Regions from separate parts of the Pseudoalteromonas mucoides genome, predicted to be linked through region 1. Evidence: predicted binding sites of a transcription regulator. Region 1 holds the regulator's gene; each other region holds the start of a gene.
What was found. Region 1 encodes ArgR, which controls arginine synthesis, uptake and breakdown. Its sites were predicted from a motif close to ANTGAATANNTATTCANT; they were not measured.
Positions count from the first base shown of each region.

Region 2: a site for ArgR is predicted at 3,279-3,296, ahead of argC (N-acetyl-gamma-glutamyl-phosphate reductase). Genes of this name have one in related genera too.
Region 3: a site for ArgR is predicted at 2,294-2,311, ahead of gltB (glutamate synthase large subunit). Genes of this name have one in related genera too.
Region 4: a site for ArgR is predicted at 2,456-2,473, ahead of AAEU30_RS20470 (arginase family protein). Genes of this name have one in related genera too.

Region 1 covers NZ_JBMMUC010000012.1:128,305-133,345, forward strand. Annotated here, with positions in the region: gene AAEU30_RS14235 (ABC transporter permease) at 1-820, shown strand, start outside; gene AAEU30_RS14240 (ABC transporter ATP-binding protein) at 821-1,867, shown strand; gene AAEU30_RS14245 (Dyp-type peroxidase) at 1,903-2,802, shown strand; gene argR (transcriptional regulator ArgR) at 2,799-3,266, opposite strand; gene mdh (malate dehydrogenase) at 3,517-4,452, shown strand; gene ispB (octaprenyl diphosphate synthase) at 4,549-5,041, opposite strand, start outside.
Region 2 covers NZ_JBMMUC010000005.1:50,543-55,583, reverse strand. Annotated here, with positions in the region: gene AAEU30_RS07130 (argininosuccinate synthase) at 1-430, opposite strand, end outside; gene AAEU30_RS07125 (ornithine carbamoyltransferase) at 440-1,360, opposite strand; gene argB (acetylglutamate kinase) at 1,369-2,130, opposite strand; gene argC (N-acetyl-gamma-glutamyl-phosphate reductase) at 2,138-3,142, opposite strand; gene argE (acetylornithine deacetylase) at 3,353-4,501, shown strand; gene panP (pyridoxal-dependent aspartate 1-decarboxylase PanP) at 4,538-5,041, opposite strand, start outside.
Region 3 covers NZ_JBMMUC010000009.1:59,387-64,427, reverse strand. Annotated here, with positions in the region: gene AAEU30_RS11350 (ABC transporter ATP-binding protein) at 1-329, opposite strand, end outside; gene AAEU30_RS11345 (efflux RND transporter periplasmic adaptor subunit) at 370-1,623, opposite strand; gene gltB (glutamate synthase large subunit) at 2,415-5,041, shown strand, end outside.
Region 4 covers NZ_JBMMUC010000025.1:13,125-18,165, reverse strand. Annotated here, with positions in the region: gene paeA (polyamine export protein PaeA) at 1-370, opposite strand, end outside; gene AAEU30_RS20475 (substrate-binding periplasmic protein) at 503-1,192, opposite strand; gene AAEU30_RS20470 (arginase family protein) at 1,325-2,434, opposite strand; gene udp (uridine phosphorylase) at 2,834-3,595, shown strand; gene cdd (cytidine deaminase) at 3,581-4,507, opposite strand; gene AAEU30_RS20455 (hypothetical protein) at 4,557-4,934, opposite strand.

The sequences.
Region 1 (5,041 bases):
CCAATCAGGGTTTAACAGTGAAACCCTCTACAGCTTAAAGGGGAAGGCTGCTTGGTCGGCAACCTTGCTTTGTTGTGCGGTGTTATTTTTTGCGTTTGTACTACCTGTTGCGGTGTTACTCAATTATGCATTTGCGTATGCCGAGCAAGCGTGGAATGACGCGTTCTTTTTGTACGCGTGGCAAAGTTTTAAAGTTGCCGGCATTGTGTGTGTGATCACTATTATTTTAAGCTTGTTGGTGGTGTTTTATCAGCGAATTAGTACACAGCAATATTCACTTGTACCAGGGCGCTTAGCCAGTACGGGTTATGCATTACCTGGCACTGTTTTAGCAATTGCTGTACTACTACCTTTAACCCTACTCGATGACCGCCTTAATACTTGGTTAGAGCCTTTTGGGGCTGCACCAGGGTTGCTGCTTAGTGGAACGTTATTTGCCATAATCTTTGCCTATGTAGTGCGCTTTTACGCAATCGCGCACGGTGCTGTTGAAGCGAGTTTTATGCGAATTAGTCCATCGCTTGATATGGCAAGTCAATCTATGGGGAAAAGCTATGGGCAAACGTTACGCAAAGTGCATATTCCTTTATTACGACGTGGAATTTTAACCGCAGGCTTATTAGTGTTTATTGAATGTATGAAAGAGCTACCGGCTGCTTTACTGCTCAGGCCATTCAATTTTGAAACTCTGGCGACACATGTGTTCCAATATGTCAGTGATGAGCAATTGGAGCTGGCGTCTATCTCTGCGCTTGCTATTGTAGTGGTAGGCTTAGTGCCTTTGTATTTTGTTAATCGCTCAATGGAGCAACACAGTTAAATGAGTAGTTTAATTTTAGAAAATTTATCGTATCAATATAATGATACTGCAGTGATCGAACATTTAAATTTAACTGTTGAAAAAGATGAAATTGTTTGTCTGCTTGGATCTAGCGGTTGTGGTAAAACAACCACTTTAAAAGCGATTGCGGGTATTGTTACTGCTAACCAAGGCAAGGTGTTCATTGATACTAAGTTGGTTTCTGATGAGGATACTTTTTTAGCACCTGAGCATCGTAATATTGGCATGATGTTTCAAGATTATGCGTTGTTCCCGCATTTAACAGTTGCAGATAACATTGGATTTGGCTTAGCTAAAATGAGTAAAAGCCAAAAGCAGCAACGTGTTGACGAAATGCTTGAGTTAGTGCAGTTGCAAGGTTGTGCCATGCGTTTTCCGCATCAGTTATCAGGAGGGCAGCAGCAAAGAGTTGCTATTGCTAGGGCATTGGCTTATAAGCCAAGCTTACTGTTGCTTGATGAACCTTTTTCAAATATAGACACTCAAGTTCGTTTTGAATTAATTGCTGATATTCGCCGCATTATTAAAAATCAGCAGGTTTCAGCCGTGTTTGTTACTCACTCAAAAGAAGAGGCATTTGCGTTTTCTGATACGTTGGCTGTAATGCATCGAGGGAAAATTGCACAACAAGGCACGCCAGAGCAGCTTTTTAACGCTCCAAACTCAAAGGTGGTTGCAGAGTTTCTAGGTCAGGGCATATACTTAAATGCAGATGTATTAACGGCGACTGAATATTCGACATGCTACGGAGTGGTCGAATCGCTTATTGCGCATCACCATAGTACAGATAGTGGACAGCTATATATTCGCCCGCATCATTTAACTCTAACGCCGGCCTCGGTGCAATGTGAGCAAACAGTTAAGGTGCTAAGCCGTCGTTTTATTGGTTCAAGCTATGTTTATAAAGTAGTCGTGAATGAGCAAGAGATTGAAGTTGCCGCTGAACTAGCGCAGTCATTTGATATAAATGACCTAGTTACAATAAAAATAAAACCACACACGGTAAATTTTTTTACTGATAAATAATTAAAGCTGTGTCCAATTTAAGTTAAGGATGTTCCATGGCGCAAGCGCAATCAGGGATTTGTGCTGAAGCAAACTTACACGGTTTGCATTTGTTTTTTAATGTATTTGATGGTCATGATGAGTCGCTACGCAAAAAATTAAAGCGAGTTAGTGCTATTCAGGATGAGTTTGCCGATCAATTTTCAGAATCAATGCTATCTAGTTTTGTTGCTGTAGGTGCACAGTACTGGCCGCATATATTACCTGAATTTATTCCAAGTCAACTTCAAAGCTTTCCTAATATTACTCATAACGATCATGTGATGGGGGCTCAACCTTTTGATTTGTTTGTACAAATACGTTCTGATCGAGAAGATGTAAACCACCTTTTTGCGTTACAAATACTGCAGTTGTTCGCTCCTGATGTTGAATTAGTTGAACAAGTGCGTAATTTTCGGTTTTTAGATGGTCGCGATTTCAATGGCTTTATTTTAGGTGGAAATACTCCCCATGGCCGACAAAAGCGTGTTACGGCGTTGGTAAGTAACCCTGGGCATTTTGAAGATCAAGGCAGTTATATCCATGTTCAACGTTATAAACATGACCTAAGTGTTTGGCAGCATTTATCGCTCAATGAGCAAGAACAAATAATGGGTCGTACTCGGTTAGATAATAACTTATTAGAGCCTAGCGTTGATACTAGCCATGCGGTACGTACTGAGCTCAAAGATGAGCACGGTCAGGCTTTATTGTTAAGCCAAAGCATGCCTTATGGTGATGTTTATGAGCAAGGAGTTTTATCGATTAGCTGTGCAGCGCAAGGCGATGCATTTGAAACAGTATTAAAAAGTAGGTTAGGGCAGGGCGATTGCTACGACCATTGGCTCGACTTTACGCAAGCCGATATGGGCTCTGCTTTTTTCGCCCCATCAATTAACTTTTTAAAACAACTTTAAACGGTATCGAATAAGATGCGTACACGCTCTAGTGTGATATCTATTTCAGATATTTTTGCTGGTGCAATAAATATTGTATCGTCGCCAGCAATGGTGCCTAACACGCCATCGGCTTTACCTAAAGAGTCGAGCAAACGAGCAATTAATTGGGCGGCACCTGGGCTGGTACGAATGATGATCATCATTTCGTTATGCATAATATCAATAACCAGCTGGCGTAGCGGGCTTTTTGCTGTGGGTACACCCATTTCTGCAGGCAAGCAGTAAACCATTTCTTGTTTTGCGTTACGGGTTCGTACTGCACCAAACTTACTTAACATGCGTGAGACTTTACTTTGGCTTATATTATCAAAGCCTTGCTCTTTTAAGGCATCAACAATTTCGCCTTGAGAACCAAAGTTTTCTTCTTTTAAAAGTGATTTAAAGGCTTTAACTAACGCTTCTTGCTTATCTTGTGGTTGCATGTCATTTTTCTGCTTTGTTGTTTGATGTCCTAAATTCTACACAAAAATGAATATTTATGCAGTAGTTGTTTTTATTAGTGAATAGAGCTAATAAGTCGCTGTTTGAGGTATACTTTTGTCGATAGAACAGTTTATTTACAACTATGGTCGAAATTATATGCAAAATAAGCAGGATAAATTTGTTTTTAGGCGCTAATTTCTTTATCTTAGTGCCACAAATATTTTCTACCTTAAATTACGGAGAATTCCCATGAAAGTTGCTGTATTAGGTGCTGCAGGCGGTATCGGTCAAGCGTTGTCTTTATTATTAAAAACAGGTTTACCAGCTGGCTCTGAGTTATCACTATATGACGTTGCGCCAGTTGTTCCTGGTGTTGCTGTTGACCTTTCTCACATCCCAACAGATGTTAAAGTTGCAGGTTTTGGTGCTGACGCATTAGATCAAGCGTTAACTGGTTGTGATATTGTACTTATCCCTGCTGGTATGCCGCGTAAGCCAGGTATGGATCGTGCTGATTTATTCAACGTAAATGCTGGAATCATCAAAACATTAGCTGAAGGTATTGTTGCTAACTGCCCTAAAGCATTAGTAGGTATCATCACTAACCCTGTAAACGGCACTGTGCCAATCGTTGCGGAAGTATTCAAAAAAGCGGGTACTTATGATGCAAACCGTGTTTTCGGTATTACAACGCTTGACGTAATTCGTTCAGAAGCATTTGTTGCTGAGCTTAAAGGTGTTGATGTTGCAACTGTAAAAGTACCAGTAATTGGTGGCCACTCAGGCACAACTATTCTACCTCTACTTTCTCAAGTTGAAGGTGTTACTTTCACTGATGAAGAAGTTGCTGCTCTTACTCCACGTATCCAAAATGCAGGTACTGAAGTAGTAAATGCTAAAGCAGGTGGCGGTTCAGCTACATTATCAATGGGTGCTGCAGCAGCTCGTTTTTGCATGTCTCTAGTTAAGGGCTTACAAGGTGAAGACGTTGTAGATTACGCTTACGTAGCTATTGAAGATGGTGATGCAGAATACTTTGCACACCCTGTACGTTTAGGTAAAAACGGCGTAGAAGAAATTCTTTCTTATGGTGAGCTAAGTGCGTTTGAGCAACAAGCTAAAAACGACATGTTAGATACACTGAAAAAAGACATTCAAGAGGGTGTTGATTTCATCAATGCATAATCTTGTTATTACTGCCAAGTAGTTGGTGGTAATAAAAAAGCCTGCTTTTGCAGGCTTTTTTTATGCTCGAAGTGTTATATATTGTAATACGTGTTTTTAGTGGTTTCGGTCAACCGCAATACGGGCTAGGCTAACTAACGCTTCTTTATAAGGTGAATCAGCTAACACAGATAAACAAGCTATGGCTTTATCGGCTTCTTCATCTGCTTTATTCATAGTAAATTCTAATGCGTTTGTTTCTCGTAACGCTGTTAATATAGCCTCTAAGTGATCCATGCCGTTGCTGTGTTCTATGGCATCACGGATTAGCTGAACCTGCTCTGCATTGCCTTGCTGCATTGCATAAATAAGTGGCAGGGTAGGTTTACCCTCAGCGAGATCATCGCCAATATTTTTGCCTAACTGTTCAGCGTCAGCATTGTAATCAAGTACATCGTCTACTAATTGAAATGCAGTACCTAAATGCATACCGTAAAGGTTGAGTGCTTTTAGAACCGTATCGTCTTGTTCTGTTATAACGGCAGCAAGTCCTGTAGCTGCTTCAAACAACTTTGCTGTTTTAGAGTAGATGACCTGCATATAACTGTCT
Region 2 (5,041 bases), on a different contig from region 1:
TCACTTTTAAGTCCGGTGCTAAAGCTGCAAAGCACGATTCAAAACGAACCTGATCATTACCTTTACCTGTACAACCATGAGAAAGCGCATCTGCACCTACTTTACGCGCAATTTCAACTTGTGCTTTAGCAATAATTGGGCGTGCCATCGAAGTACCTAACAAATAAGTACCTTCGTAGATTGAGCCAGTTTTTAACGTTGGGTAAATGTAATCACTTACCATCTCATCTTTTAAATCAACTACATAACATTCTGATGCGCCTGATGCGATAGCTTTTTCTTCTACGCCTTCAAGTTCTTCAGCGCCTTGGCCTACATCAGCCACAAACGCGATAACTTCACAACCGTAGTTTTCTTTTAACCATGGCACGATAGCCGATGTATCTAAACCACCAGAATAGGCTAGTACGACTTTTTTAATTGAACTCATTGGTATACCTTAAACAAAATTTGGATTTAATAATGTAACAAGCAGTGCGTTTTGCGCGTGCATACGGTTTTCTGCTTGCTGTATAATTTTTGACGCCGGACCATCCATTACCTCAGAAGTAATTTCAAATTCACGGTGTGCTGGCTGGCAATGTAGTACAGTGTCAGCCCCTGTTTGCTCAAGTAATGCTGCATTTAATTGATACGGCATGTACTTTTCTTTAACTTGTTCAAGCGGTGTGTCATCGCCCATTGATACCCACGTATCGGCATAAACAACATTAGCACCTACCGCAGCTTCAACACGGTCACTCACCATTACTGATGCACCATTCATTGCGGCTATTTGCTCTGCTTGCTTTAATATTTGCGAATCTGGTGAGCTGCCTTTAGGGCAAACGGCCACAAAATCAGTGCCAAGCGTTGCAGCCAGTAACATGAGTGAATGCGTCACATTATTACCTTCACCTAAGTAAGCTAGTTTAAGCTGACTTACATCACCATACACTTCTTGCAGCGTTAAAAAATCAGCCAAGGCTTGGCATGGGTGATACAAATCACACAAGCTATTTACCACTGGCACACTAGAGAACTCAGCCAATGTAGTCAGCGTTTTGTGTTGATTAACACGCGCGACTATTCCGTCTGCCCAGCTAGCAATATTTAATGCAAAATCTTTTACTGACTCACGGGCACCCATAGCGCCATTTTGTGAATCCAAATACACTGCATGACCACCTAATTTATTAATGCCAATATCAAACGATAAGCGAGTACGTAGACTGGGCTTTTCAAATAACGTGACGACTGACTTACCCGCGAGCGCTTGGCTAAAATCAGCGGGATTTGCTTTTATTTTTTGCGCAAGATTAAGTAATTTAAGTGCGCCTTTTTGGTCTAATTCAAGACCAGATAAAAAATGATTAAACATGTAAAAACCTATGGTGTAATTTTTGTTCCGACGTGCTCACCGTTAAGTAAAGCAATTAAGTTATCTGGCTTTTGCCAGCTCGAAATATACACACCTCGTCGTAAATGTTGGGCAGCGTGAAGACTGGTCTTAACTTTGACCTCCATCCCGCCCACAATTACTCCTTCTTCAATTAAAGTATTGATCTGATTTGTGTCAAGTTGATGTAACGGCTGTTTATTTGCATCAAGTACCGCTTCTACATCCGTCATAAAAATAATTTCGGCATCAAGCTCTTTTGCTATTGCAGCAGCGGCTTCATCAGCATTAACGTTATACCAAAGACCGTCCTCACCAAACCCTATCGAACTGACTAGCGGTAGACGACCCAGCTTTAAAAGCTCAGGTAATACACTTTGTACGCCACTTTGACACTGACCAACCTGACCTAATGCTTTTAGCTTTTGCGTCGAAATAATACCGGCTTCATACAAGCTAAGCCCTACAGGCATATGACCTGCCACAATGGCTTGGCTCATTAACTGCTTGTTTGCACAACCTGCTAGCGCGCCGACAATATAAGGCATTTGCTCTTTTGGACTAATACGTAAACCTTGGTGTTTAGCACTGGCAAAACCAGCCTCTTTTAACCAACTATCTACTAATGCCCCACCACCATGCACAATGACATACTGCGCCTGAGTTTGTGAAGCAAGCGCAGCAAACAATGCTTTTGCGGCATCTTCAGTATTAAGTACTGCACCACCTAACTTAATTACCCATGTTTGCATTACTTAACTACCCTTTTAAACCTGTGCTATGAGGTAACCCCATAACTAAATTAATACACTGTAGCGCTTGACCCGCAGCGCCTTTTAATAAATTATCAATGGCAGCCATTACGATAAGTTGGCACCCTTGCTGTTGCCATGCGATATCAACATAAGGCTGTTTTGCAACCCCTTTGATGGACGGGATCTTACTACCAAGTAAACGAATTAACGGCTCATCGGCTAATACCTGATAAGCATCTGTCACTTGCTCTGGCGTTACATCTGCTTTTAATTGCACATAGATGGTCTCTAAAATACCGCGAGGAAAATTACCCAAATGTGGTGTAAATAAAACCTCATGGCCCAAGTGCAATTCTATCTCAGGGCTGTGCCTGTGATTAAATAAGCCATAAGGCGCAAGTGACACTTCACAAAAGTGGGTACCTACACTTGCTTTACGTCCAGCGCCAGTAACACCCGATACAGCATTTATAATCACTGGCTGATCAGCTAATAAACCCGCTTGCTGTAAAGGTTTTAATGCATTCAATGCAGCGGTAGGGTAACAACCAGCAACAGCCACTAACTCCGCCTGTGTAATAGCTTCGCTATTCCACTCAGCCAAGCCGTAAGCGGCTTGTTCTAATAAATCAGTATGCTGGTGCTCAAAACCATAATAAGTTTGGTAGTCGTCATTGCTACTTAAGCGGTAACCACCTGATAAATCAAACACCTTTTTATCCATAGCTAAAAAACGAGGCGCTAAATCAACACTCACTTTGTGATCTGTACATAAACAAACAAAGTCCGCGCTCTTCGCTATCTCTGCAAAAGCAATTTCGCTCAGCGGTAATAAAGGTGTGTCCAGTAAACCTAAATGCTCTGGATATAAATCACTCAACAACTTGCCTTTATCTAGGCTTTGCTCAGATACATAACAACCTGTTAAGGTTAAGTGAGGATGCTTAACTATTAAGCTGGCTAACTCAGCACCGCTATAACCACTTGCGCCAATAATGACTACTTTCATTCGTTACTCTTTTAATCGTTAATACTGTTATTCATATAGGTGTTCAGTGCAGAACAATGCACTATTAATTAGGAATGAAATTTCGTTATCGTCGTATAATGAACATAGCTCTACTTAAATATATTTATGCTTAAAAAGTGAATTGATATTCATCATAAATACTTTTATATTGTTATGCAATTAGATTGAATAATTATTTTGGATTTTTTTATGCTTTTACCGTCGTTTTTATCTATGTATCAGCAATTGATTGCTGCGCCTTCAATTAGTGCTATGGACGAGTCTTTGTCTATGAGTAATAAAGGCGTTATCGACTTACTCGCAAACTGGTGCAAAGAGTTAGGCTTTGACTGTGAAATAACTGAACTTTCTGGGCCTAAGGGTCGCTTTAACTTATTAGCAAAGCGTGGCGAAGGTGATGGTGGTTTAATGCTCGCAGGTCACACCGACACCGTTCCTTTTGACGACAGCCGCTGGAATTATGACCCATTTAAGTTAAGCGAACATGACAACAAACTTTATGGTTTAGGTAGCATTGATATGAAGGGTTTTTTCGCTTTCGTATTGCAAGCGATTAGCGAGCTAGATGAAAATCAGCAGAGCCAACCTATATTAATTTTAGCGACCGCAGATGAAGAAACCACAATGGCAGGGGCGCAACAAATATGCAAACACCCCAATTTAAAACCAGCACGCTGTATTATTGGTGAACCAACAGATATGACTCCCGTATTTACTCACAAGGGGCACATGAGCACAGCAATCAGAGTAATAGGCCGCTCAGGTCATAGCTCAGATCCTGAGCGTGGTTTAAATGCCATTGAAGTCATGCATCAAGTCACTTCAAGGCTGTTAGTATTAAAGCAAGAATTAAAGAATAAATATTCAGTAGAGCATTTTGTTATCCCTTACCCTACTCTTAACCTTGGCCATATCCATGGTGGTGACAATGCTAATCGCATTTGTGGTTGCTGTGAAATGCATATTGATATGCGACCATTACCGGGTTTAAGTGTACAAGAATTACAAGCTATGCTGCTAACAATCGCGGCAGATATAAATAACCAATACCCTGATGCAGTCAGTGTAGTTGATATGCATGAACCTATTCCAGCGTTTACAGGTAGTACTGATTCGGCGCTCGTCAAACTAGCCGAAAAAATCTCAGGCGAACAAGCTGTAGCTGTAAATTACTGTACCGAAGCGCCGTTTATTCAACAACTTGGTTGTGAAACGATCGTGATGGGACCTGGTTCAATTAACCAAGCCCACCAGCCAGATGAGTTTTTAGCAATGGAGAAAATTAAACCTTCGCAAAAAATCATAAGTGAAATGATTAAAGCCAGTTGTTTTAATTGATGTATTAGGTGCCTCTTTTGGAGGCACTTAATACTCTTAATCCATATATTTAGCTAAGAATTTTTTAAAGACTGGGTCTGTTTTAGCAAGCTCTTTTTGCTCGGCTAAAATCTCTTTTAAAATAGCTTCGGATGTTAGTGGGTTAGCCAGCACAACCCGAAAAACCACGGTTGGTTGATGGTCGTACTTTGCTGGAGTGAGACGAGTACGCGATACAAAAGAGCGCCCTGCTTCACGTTGACGTTTTTGCATACTTGCAGTAAATCTATTTAACGAGGCATAAATTTCTAAGCGAGTTTTTTCATCAGCTTGTGCGATCTTTTGCTGAATTTGCTTAGGTACGTAACGGTATGTCAAAAGGCATAATTCAGGCGCTGATATTAACTCAAAATCTTCATCAGCATCTACTAGATCAGCAAAGTAACGTGCTTTTTCAATCCCTTTATCTATCAATATCTCATAGCCTTTACGGCCAATAACACGTAAGCAGGCATGTACTAACATAGCCATACCTGGTCGGCTACCTTCGAGTGTATGACT
Region 3 (5,041 bases), on a different contig from region 1:
TAGCGCAGTGGTACTTCAATGTTTTCGAATAAATTAAGGTCAGGGATCAAATTGAACCCTTGGAAGATAAAGCCAATTTTTTGATTACGAACATCAGCCCGTTGGTTATCGTTTAATTTACCTACATCTATACCGTCTAGTAAATATTCACCTTCAGAGAATGGTTCTAACATGCCTGCTATATTTAAAAAGGTGGTTTTACCTGAGCCACTAGGGCCTGTTACTGCAATGAATTCACCTTCATCCACTTGTAAGCTGAAGTCGCGTAAAGCATGAGTTTGTACCATTTCGGTTTGATATATTTTACTAATGTTGTTCATTTTTAGCATGTGCTTATCCTTTTTATTCGTTCTTAATTAGTTGTCGCTGTTAACGAAGTAATAATGTTGATGCGTCTTTAAAGTTGTCATAACTTGAAATAATAAGTTCGTCACCAGGCTCGACACCGGTAATTAACTCAATGGCATTTATACTGGTTGCACCGATAGCAATGTCTACTCGTTGGGCTGTATCACCTGTTACTTTGAAAACTTGCGTTCCGCCTTGTTGCATAAATGCACCGCGTTTAACTTGTAAAACGTTGTCACGGTTCTCTAATAGAATGCGTGCGGTCAATCGCTGGTTTTGGCGAATGCCAGAGAGTGCTTTATTAAATCTTACTCGGGTTGTGACCTCGCGGTTATTTACCTCAGGCGAAATTGCAGAGAGCGTACCGGTTACTTTTCTTGCGCCTAGTAACAATTCAACTTCCATCCCGAGGCCAAGTTCATTGGCATAGCTTTCAGGTACTTGCAGCTGGGCTTCAAAGTTACTTAAATCAACCAGTGTCATTAGAGGTTGGCTTTGAGTTACAGCCTCTTTTTGTTGCACTAAAAGGTTACCAACAATCCCCGTTACACTTGCTTTGATGGTTAAATTGCTAACTTGACGGTTTAATTCATCAACAATGAGTTGTTGGCGTGTGAGGTCACGCTCTGCGGCTTGTAGTTCAAAAGCGAGTGTGTCATTAGCAAGCGCAACTTCTTGCTCGGCATGTTTGTACGAGAGCTTTGCACGGGCGAGATCATCCACCGCTTTTTCTAAATCAATTTGGCTGATCAAACTTTTCTCGATTGATAACTTTGCGCGGCGGTTTTCTCTATCTGCGGCGTTGAGTTCTACTTGCGCAAGATCCAATGCCTTAGTTAAGCTCAGTTTTTGTCGTCTAGCTTCTAAATGTTTACGTTGTAATTCACCCTCAAGGCGAGCTAATACTGACTGTTGTTGCTTGAGCTCATTGGTAAGTTCGGGGCTGTCTACTATTGCAATCACCGCATTTTCACTCACTTTGTCACCGGCTTTGACGTGCAAATCTACATAACCACGTTCAGGGCTATACACTTTAGGTGCATTGGCCGCAACAACTTTACCACTGGCAGAAACATCTCTTGTTAGAGTTTTTAAACTGACAGGTGCAATTTGTAAGGTGTTTCTAGCTACTGATATTGTACCTTGCTCAGTTCCCATAAATGCCTTTACACATAAGGCAACGAATGCCAATAGCGCGATTAGTATCATTAATGGTTTTTTATAGTTTTTGCGCTTGCTGACAGAAATATCCTGCGCGCTAGTATCTTTAATCATGAGGCGTCCTATTTTTTATTATGTTTAATCTTCGAGATACGAAATCATCAAACTCACTGCAAACATGGTGATAGGTGAGATTAAAAATAAACTGAGAGTAAACATAATAGTGTCCTGTTAAAAACTTACTCTTTACTATTCGAATATCATGCCAATTTACAATTCATTGTATTTTAAGGTTATTTTTAATTTTGATGAATTCTAAGAGTGTCCGCGGACAGATTAAGTGTCCGCCGCGGACACTTTCAATGACGAACTTTACCTGTGCGTTACACAGCACGCCCAGTAAATCACGCTAATCTATGCGTAATCTATGCAAAAAATAACTGGCCAGTTTATATTTATGCATTAATTAACTTGCTAGCAATAAGTGACTTAATTTTAAAATGAGGGTGATTACTCTAACTGTCCGTGTTTTTTAGGTTTTTCAGACAGGTTCTTGAGTTGAACCTCGGCCCTTGTGTTGGTGTTATTGAAATGTGTGAGTGAATAATTATTCACTAATCGCGCCACCTTACGTTTACGTAAACTGGATATTTGAAAGGTTGGTTTTTTTACAACTTGTTAAATATGACACCAGTGTCATAAAAAAATAATGGCTAAAAAGGCGCTAAATGTTAAAAAGTGATATAAATATAAAGATTGCGCTTAAGTGAGAAATATTCAAGAATGTGAATATGTATTCAAAATTTTATTGACTCTACATACAATTGGCGATAGTTTTGACTGTCTGCTAGCAAACCGTCGAGAAGATCTTTAATAGCTAGCTGTTGTAGCAAGGGGAGGGGTCTATGTTATACGACTCAAAATTAGAAAAAGATAATTGTGGCTTTGGCTTAATAGCCCAGGTCAATGGTCAAGCTAGTCATCGCTTAATTCGAACCGCGATCACCGGTCTTGACCGTATGGAACACCGTGGTGGTATTTCTGCCGATGGTAAAACAGGTGATGGCTGTGGTTTATTATTACAAAAACCAGATAGCTTTTTTCGCGCGATCGCAGCTGAGAACGATTGGCATCTGGGTAAAAATTATGCAGTAGGCATGATTTTCTTAAATCCAGATCCTGTATTAGCACAAACCGCAAAAGACATATTGAGTGAAGAACTCGAAAAAGAAACACTGAATATTAAAGGTTGGCGTGTCGTACCTACAGATGCTTCATGTTTAGGGCCTATTGCCAAAAAACAATTACCAAACTTTGAACAGATTTTTATTAATGCACCTGAAGGTTGGCGTCCAAAAGATTTAGAGCGTCGTTTATATGTGGCACGTCGTCGTGCTGAAAAACGCCTAAGCAGCGATGAAGGTTTTTACATTGCAAGTCTGTCAGGGCTTGTGACTATCTACAAAGGCTTAATGATGCCGGTAGATTTACCTAACTTTTATTTAGACTTAGCAGATATTCGCATGACCAGTGCGATTTGTGTTTTCCATCAGCGTTTTTCAACAAATACACAGCCACGTTGGCCTTTAGCTCAGCCGTTCCGTTATTTAGCGCACAATGGTGAGATCAATACGATTCAAGGGAATCGTCAGTGGGCGCGTGCGCGTTCGTATAAGTTTGCATCACCACTTATTCCTGATCTGCAAAGTGCAGCCCCATTTGTTAATGAAACTGGCTCAGATTCATCAAGCTTAGATAATATGCTTGAGCTATTCTTAGCGGGTGGTATGGATCTATTCCGTGCAATGCGTATGCTTGTGCCACCTGCATGGCAGAAGAACCGTGCCATGGACGATGATTTACGTGCGTTTTATGACTTTAACTCAATGCATATGGAACCGTGGGATGGCCCTGCGGGTATCGTTATGTCTGATGGTCGCTTTGCAGCCTGTAACCTAGACCGTAACGGTTTACGTCCAGCGCGTTATGTGATCACGCAAGATGGCTTTATTACACTTGCCTCAGAAGTAGGTATTTGGGATTACACCGCCGATGAAGTGGTTGAAAAAGGCCGCGTAGGTCCCGGTGAGCTTCTTGTTATTGATACCCAACTTGGCAAAATTTGGCACTCTGATGAAATCGACCAAGATTTAAAAGCACGCCACCCATACAAAGCTTGGCTTGAAGAAAATGTTAAACGCTTAACACCGTTTGAAAAGTTATCAGAGCAAGATGCAGGTAACCGTTCATTTGACGATGAAACCTTACTGAAATATCAAAAAATGTTTGGCTTTACTAACGAAGAGCTAGACAGTGTTATTCGTGTAATGGGTGAAATAGGTCAAGAAGCTACGGGTTCTATGGGTGATGATACACCGTTTGCCGTACTGTCTGAGGGTAACCGTTCGTTGTTTGATTACTTCCGCCAAAAATTTGCGCAAGTAACCAACCCGCCGATTGATCCACTACGTGAAAATCACGTGATGTCTTTGGCTACCTGTATTGGTAGTGAGCAAAACGTATTTAACGAAACCACAGGCCACGCTAAACGCTTGCAGTTTGATACGCCTATTTTGATGTATGCAGACATGCAGCAGCTACTTAGTGCCGACCAAGCTCACTACAGCTACTGTAAAATTGATATTACTTATAGCCAAGAAGAAGGCCTAGCCAATGCGGTAACACGTATTTGTGACGAAGCACAAGAAAAAGCAGCCGGTGGCTGTGTGATGTTGTTTCTTAGTGACCGCAATTTTGATGAAAATCAATTACCAATTCCTGCTGCTATGGCGGTGGGTGCTGTGCAAAAGCGTCTTGTTGATAATAACTTACGTTGCGAGTCAAACATTATTATTGAAACCGGTAGCGTACGTGATGCGCACCAGTTTGCGGTTTTAATTGGCTTTGGTGCAACGGCAATTTACCCATACCTAGCGTATGAATCACTGGTTGCAATGAGCGACTCTAAAGTGATCAACAAAAGCTACTGTGAAGTGACCCTTGCATATCGTAATGCGATAAACAAAGGCCTTTATAAGATTATGTCGAAAATGGGTATTAGTACCGTTGCGTCATATCGTTGTTCAATGTTATTTGAAGCCGTCGGCTTGTCTGACGCGATAGTTGATACTTGCTTTAACGGTGTTGCTAGTCGCATTAAAGGGGCATGTTTTAGCGATTTTGATGAAGATCAACGCAAACTTCATAAACTGGCACATAGCAAGCGTAAACTATTAAGCCACGGTGGCTTACTAAAATATGTGCACGGTGGTGAGTATCACGCCTATAACCCAGACGTTATCCAAACATTGCAAAAAGCAGTGCGCTCTGGTGAATACACAGATTACAACGTGTATGCCGATTTAGTTAATAAGCGCCCAATTTCAACTTTACGTGACATGCTAGCGCTTAAATTACCAGCAGAAGGCATTAGCATCGATGATGTTGAGCCTGCTACTGAGTTATATAAACGCTTTGACTCTGCGGCAATGAGTATTGGTGCGTTGTCACCAGAAGCACATGAAGCACTGGC
Region 4 (5,041 bases), on a different contig from region 1:
CTAAGCGTTTAGGCATTAAATCAGCAAATAAAATGAACAGTGACGTAATAGTAAAAAACGAAATTAAAAAGCTGATTTGTCCAAGTAAAGGACCTTGATAAATCATCACCAAAACTCGCTCTACATAAGGAGAAAGGGCTTGCTCACCAACAATTCCTCCTAAAATGGCAATCGCATTAAGGGCTATTTGGATCATGGCAAAAAATGCGCCAGGCTGTTCCTGCAGTTTTAATACGGCAGCTGCGTTTGCATTACCTTCATCAGCCATCACTCTTAGCTTTATCTTACGCGATGCGGCTATAGCAATTTCCGACATAGCGAATAACGCACTGATCAAGATCAATAACCCAATCCCGATTAAATCACCCATTTAACACTCCAACAATAAGCGCTTTTATAAGCAAAAGCAGCTGGATTATAGGCTCTTTTTTAAACACAGCAATTTATATTTTAATTATCTTTAAAGTTATTAAATTACATAAACTTAGATAGGTATGATTGACTATAAAGCAGAAAACACACGGGTCAGCTCTAACTTAGATACTTTGTCTAACGCTTTATTGCAAGCAAAGTACAATGATGGCTGTTTAATATTAAGTTTTAACACAGGTTGTAGGCTATCTGCTGTGGGCTGAGATTGTTGCTCAAAGTCAGCTCGCTGTTTAGGTAAGATCACAAGATCGATACTATTTTTACGACTATGAACAATATTAAATATGTTATCAAAGCTATCCATAGCCAGTAAGTTTTTACCTTCTTCAAAGCCTTGAGATGATAAGTACTGATGACTATAGTTATCTTTAAGTACGGCAACACGATACTGTTTAGCTTGCTCTAAGTTATCGAACTGAATATTTTTAGAGTTTAGAGCGTAAAAGTTGGTAGTGAGTTCAGCTAACTCCGCAATCCAAAGTAGCTTATCTTCGCGCTCTTTAGAACGTGTTACCGAAAAAATACAGGTTTGTGGGTCGCGCAGGGCAGTATTAAATGCAGTACTCCAACTATGTACTGAAATTGCATAATCAATTGAAGATGCATCTAGGGCTTTACGTACCTTTTCAACAACATGGCCCGTTAGTTGATTATTATCGTCAATATATTGCGCAGGAGGAAAGTTTTCCGTAACGATATTGAGCTTAGCAAAGCATTGCGGGCTCAAAATAACCAATAGTAACAAATTCCATTTAACCACTTTAGTCCTCGCATTTTAGTAACTGATTTTACATCAAGCTGTGAATTGCAGTCTAAATATAGCGCTAATTTACTGATAAGTGAATAAAAAACAGGCCATAACAGCCTGTTTTTAAGATTTTTCTCTAAAAGGTTATCTGTTCATTGCATTGATTAAAAATGCTGAAATTTTTGCACCTTCCCTCAGCGTGGTTTCTGAGCTTGATTGACCTACTAATGAACTGTCGGTAAATGGCGCTATTTCCATCATATCAGCACCCGTTATTGGAAACTCATCAGCCAATGCTGCTAGGATATCTAACGCGTGCTTTGGCGTTAGACCATTACCTTCGGGAGTACCCGTTGCCGAAGCAAATTCTTCATCTAGAGCGTCAATATCAAAGCTTACATAGAGTTCGTCTACATTATCAGCTTTTAATTGAGCAATCACTTCACTGGCAATTTCTTGTGCGCCACGTTCAATGATTTCATGCGCCCAATGTTGTTTTACACCAAACGTTGACTCCCAATGTTCCTTTGGCTTACCGCTTGAGCGAATACCAAACTGAATAAGATGATGCGGCGCAGGTAAAAATTCTAAAATATGTGTACACCATGAACCAAAACATAAATCGATACCCAAGCGCTCAACCAATAAATCAGTATGGGCATCAAAATGGATGATGGCTGTACGTTTTCCTTGATCACGTTTTGCTTTTAAATATGCTTTAGTAAGTGGGTAACTAATTGAATGATCGCCACCAATACCAAAGATACCTTTATCGCTAAACGTAGCATAAAAGCTGTCACAAACATCTTCAGTAATTGACAGTGGGCTCACGTAATAATCACTATTAGGATTATCATAGAGCGCCTTTTGACAATTGCTAATCGTTGCGTCATTTAAGTATTTATCATGCAGTAAATGTGGGATAACACGTACATCACCTAAGTCAAAAGATTTCGCTTGGGGTTGTTGGTCAATCAAAGTGGAACGCAAAAATAACGGTCCCCAGTTTGCGCCACGTAAAATACCTCCGCCACAATCAGAGCTAATACCCAGAGTCACGGCTTTAAAAGGGCTGTCGGATAAAGTATCGAGTGAATCACGCCATAAAGTGTCAACATTATCTTCTTGACCATACAGTTTATTGCGTAACGCCGCTTTGCGCTCTTTTGCAGTATTAACAGTGAAAACTCCATCACCCGGTGGACATAAACAGTGTTCAACTTTGCTTTTAAATGTTTGCCATTGTGTGCTCATTACGATTCCTTACTCTGTGTTTTTGCGTAGTTATGCAAAAAGGACGCTGTTGAAAATAAATTTAATAAAACCTTCATGGTGGTCATTTCATAAAACATGACAACAAAGCCAATTTTACAAAGGCATGTAGAAAAAATAAATTTATCATTATGTAACATAGCTTTAGCTATAAATTAAAAACAACGCATAGATTCAAATTAAGTATATTAAAGGATAGATATAGTGTCTGTTTAAACAAGTCAACCGTTGTGTAGATTGATTAATTTGCTTCAGTGATTGAATATTCAAAGAGAATGAATAAAGCTGATAATCTAAAGCGGACATCCGTCCTGTACAGGCAATGTCATAATAGTAATGATGTTAGATTGACAATACTCATATGATTTAAAAGGCAACATTATGGAAAAGGTTTTTCATTTAGGACTTACTCGCGACGATTTACAAGGCGCAACGTTAGCAATCGTGCCGGGCGATCCTGATAGAGCTGAGCGCATCTCTAGTTTTTTGGAAAATCCACGTTGTTTAGTACAAACCCGAGAATTTCATGCTTACTTAGGCTTACTTAGCGGCCAACCTGTTGTAATATGTTCAACAGGTATTGGCGGCCCATCAACATCTATTGCAGTAGAAGAACTGGCTCAATTAGGTGTTGATACATTTTTACGCATTGGTACTACAGGGGCTATTCAGCCACATATTAATGAAGGTGATATTTTAATTAGCCAAGCATCTGTTCGCTTAGATGGTGCAAGCCAGCACTTCGCGCCACTTAACTACCCTGCCGTATCTGATTTTTTTGCGACCCAAGCCATGGTTAACGCCTGTAATAACTTAAATATTGATTTTCATATCGGTATAACAGCATCAAGCGATACCTTTTACCCTGGTCAAGAACGCTATGATACCTACTCAGGTTACGTACCAAAAGCGTTCCAAGGTAGTTGCGAAGAATGGCAAAAGCTTGGCGTAATGAATTACGAAATGGAATCGGCTACGTTATTCACCATGTGTGCAGCACTTGGTTTAAAAGCTGCCTGTGTGGCAGGGGTTTTAGTGAATAGAACGCGCCAAGAAATACCCAATGTTGACCACGGCGAGATTGAGAAAAAATCAGTTGCCGTGGTACTTGAAGCCGCTAAAGTGCTACTAAGTAAAGCTTAAACTATAGCTTTGTAAAGCTGGTAAGTTATCGTAACTTGCCAGTACAGCTTCACTCACTTGCAGTTGATTTTCAGCGCCTTGCGTTTGCACTAACTCTACCCTTGCAACAATTGCACTATCCATAGTTAAGCCTGCTAGATGGAGCTGACTGATTGCGCTTTGCAGTGGCGCAAGACTAGGGCTATACGCCGCATTTTCAGCATAACGCCCGTAAAAGCAGCCATTTTCAAATGTGGTTATTTTTACCGCACTATAGTTTTGTGTATACGGCACATAAGCTTGTTTTGCCTGTTCAATAAGCACAGGACAAACCTCTGAGTTTGCACCCACATGAGTAGATTGTGGAGCCGGATTAAACAAACTATATTGATTACCCAAATCCTTAGGTCCAAACGCGGCAGGCAACAATTCGGTGAGTTTAAATTGTTGAGTTGGCAATAAAATATCGAATGTTTCGGCATCTGCTAACTCATTCATAAATTGGCGGCAATAACCACAAGGTGCGTCACTAATCGCTATTTTAACAATAGACTTAGCACCATTGAGCCAAGCATTATTTATTGCTGATTGCTCAGCGTGAACCACTAAACTCAGCGGCTGATGTGCAAATTCAACATTAGCACCAAAATAAAAACTGGGCTGTTGCTGTGCATCTAACCCCACCACGATTGCCCCCACTAAAAACTGAGATATAGGCGCCACAGCAAATAAAGAGGCAATAGGTAAACAAGCCCTGAGCAATTCTGCTTGAGTGAGTGAGTGCTCAGTGCAAAGTGCATTAATATCTGCTGTATTTAATCGACCCTGTTGTGACTTAACTTGATTGAACAATGCATTACGCTCAGGTTCAGCAAATTCGAAAGTGTGCCCTGTTATTGAATTGATAGGCGAAGAAGATGTTGATGAAGTCATAAACAAATTTTACTTATTTAATGGCTTCACAGTGTAAAATGTTCAGCGACTAATTACCAGATTGATTTTCAAGCCAGCTTTTCGCAGTAGCAAAACATTCAAAGTTTTCTGCTGCTATATTAAACCGCTTTGCTTTTTGCAGAAACAAGTCGTGCATAAAACCATCAAAACTGACTATTCTGGCAATCAGGTAGTCTTTTAGCCAACCCGATATAGTCGGCATAATACTTAAAAGCTCGCTGGCTGGAAAATCGTGACTGAGCTCAGACACGTCGACCAGTAGCTTGTTACTGCTATACATTTCGCCATACTGCTGGGCAATCTGATAGAAATTAATCACATCCTGTGCACTTGCAGTCCCTTTTAATGTCATCATTATTAATGATGTGGATGCATCAAATGTGATGCAAGTTGAAACATTAGACATACAATAGACTCGGTTAATTGATGAAGTGCCAAAAAGCGAGGTATTGTAATTTTTTATTGGAGCGAGTCAAGAAATACCACCCGAACAGGTTAGACCAGGAATGATTT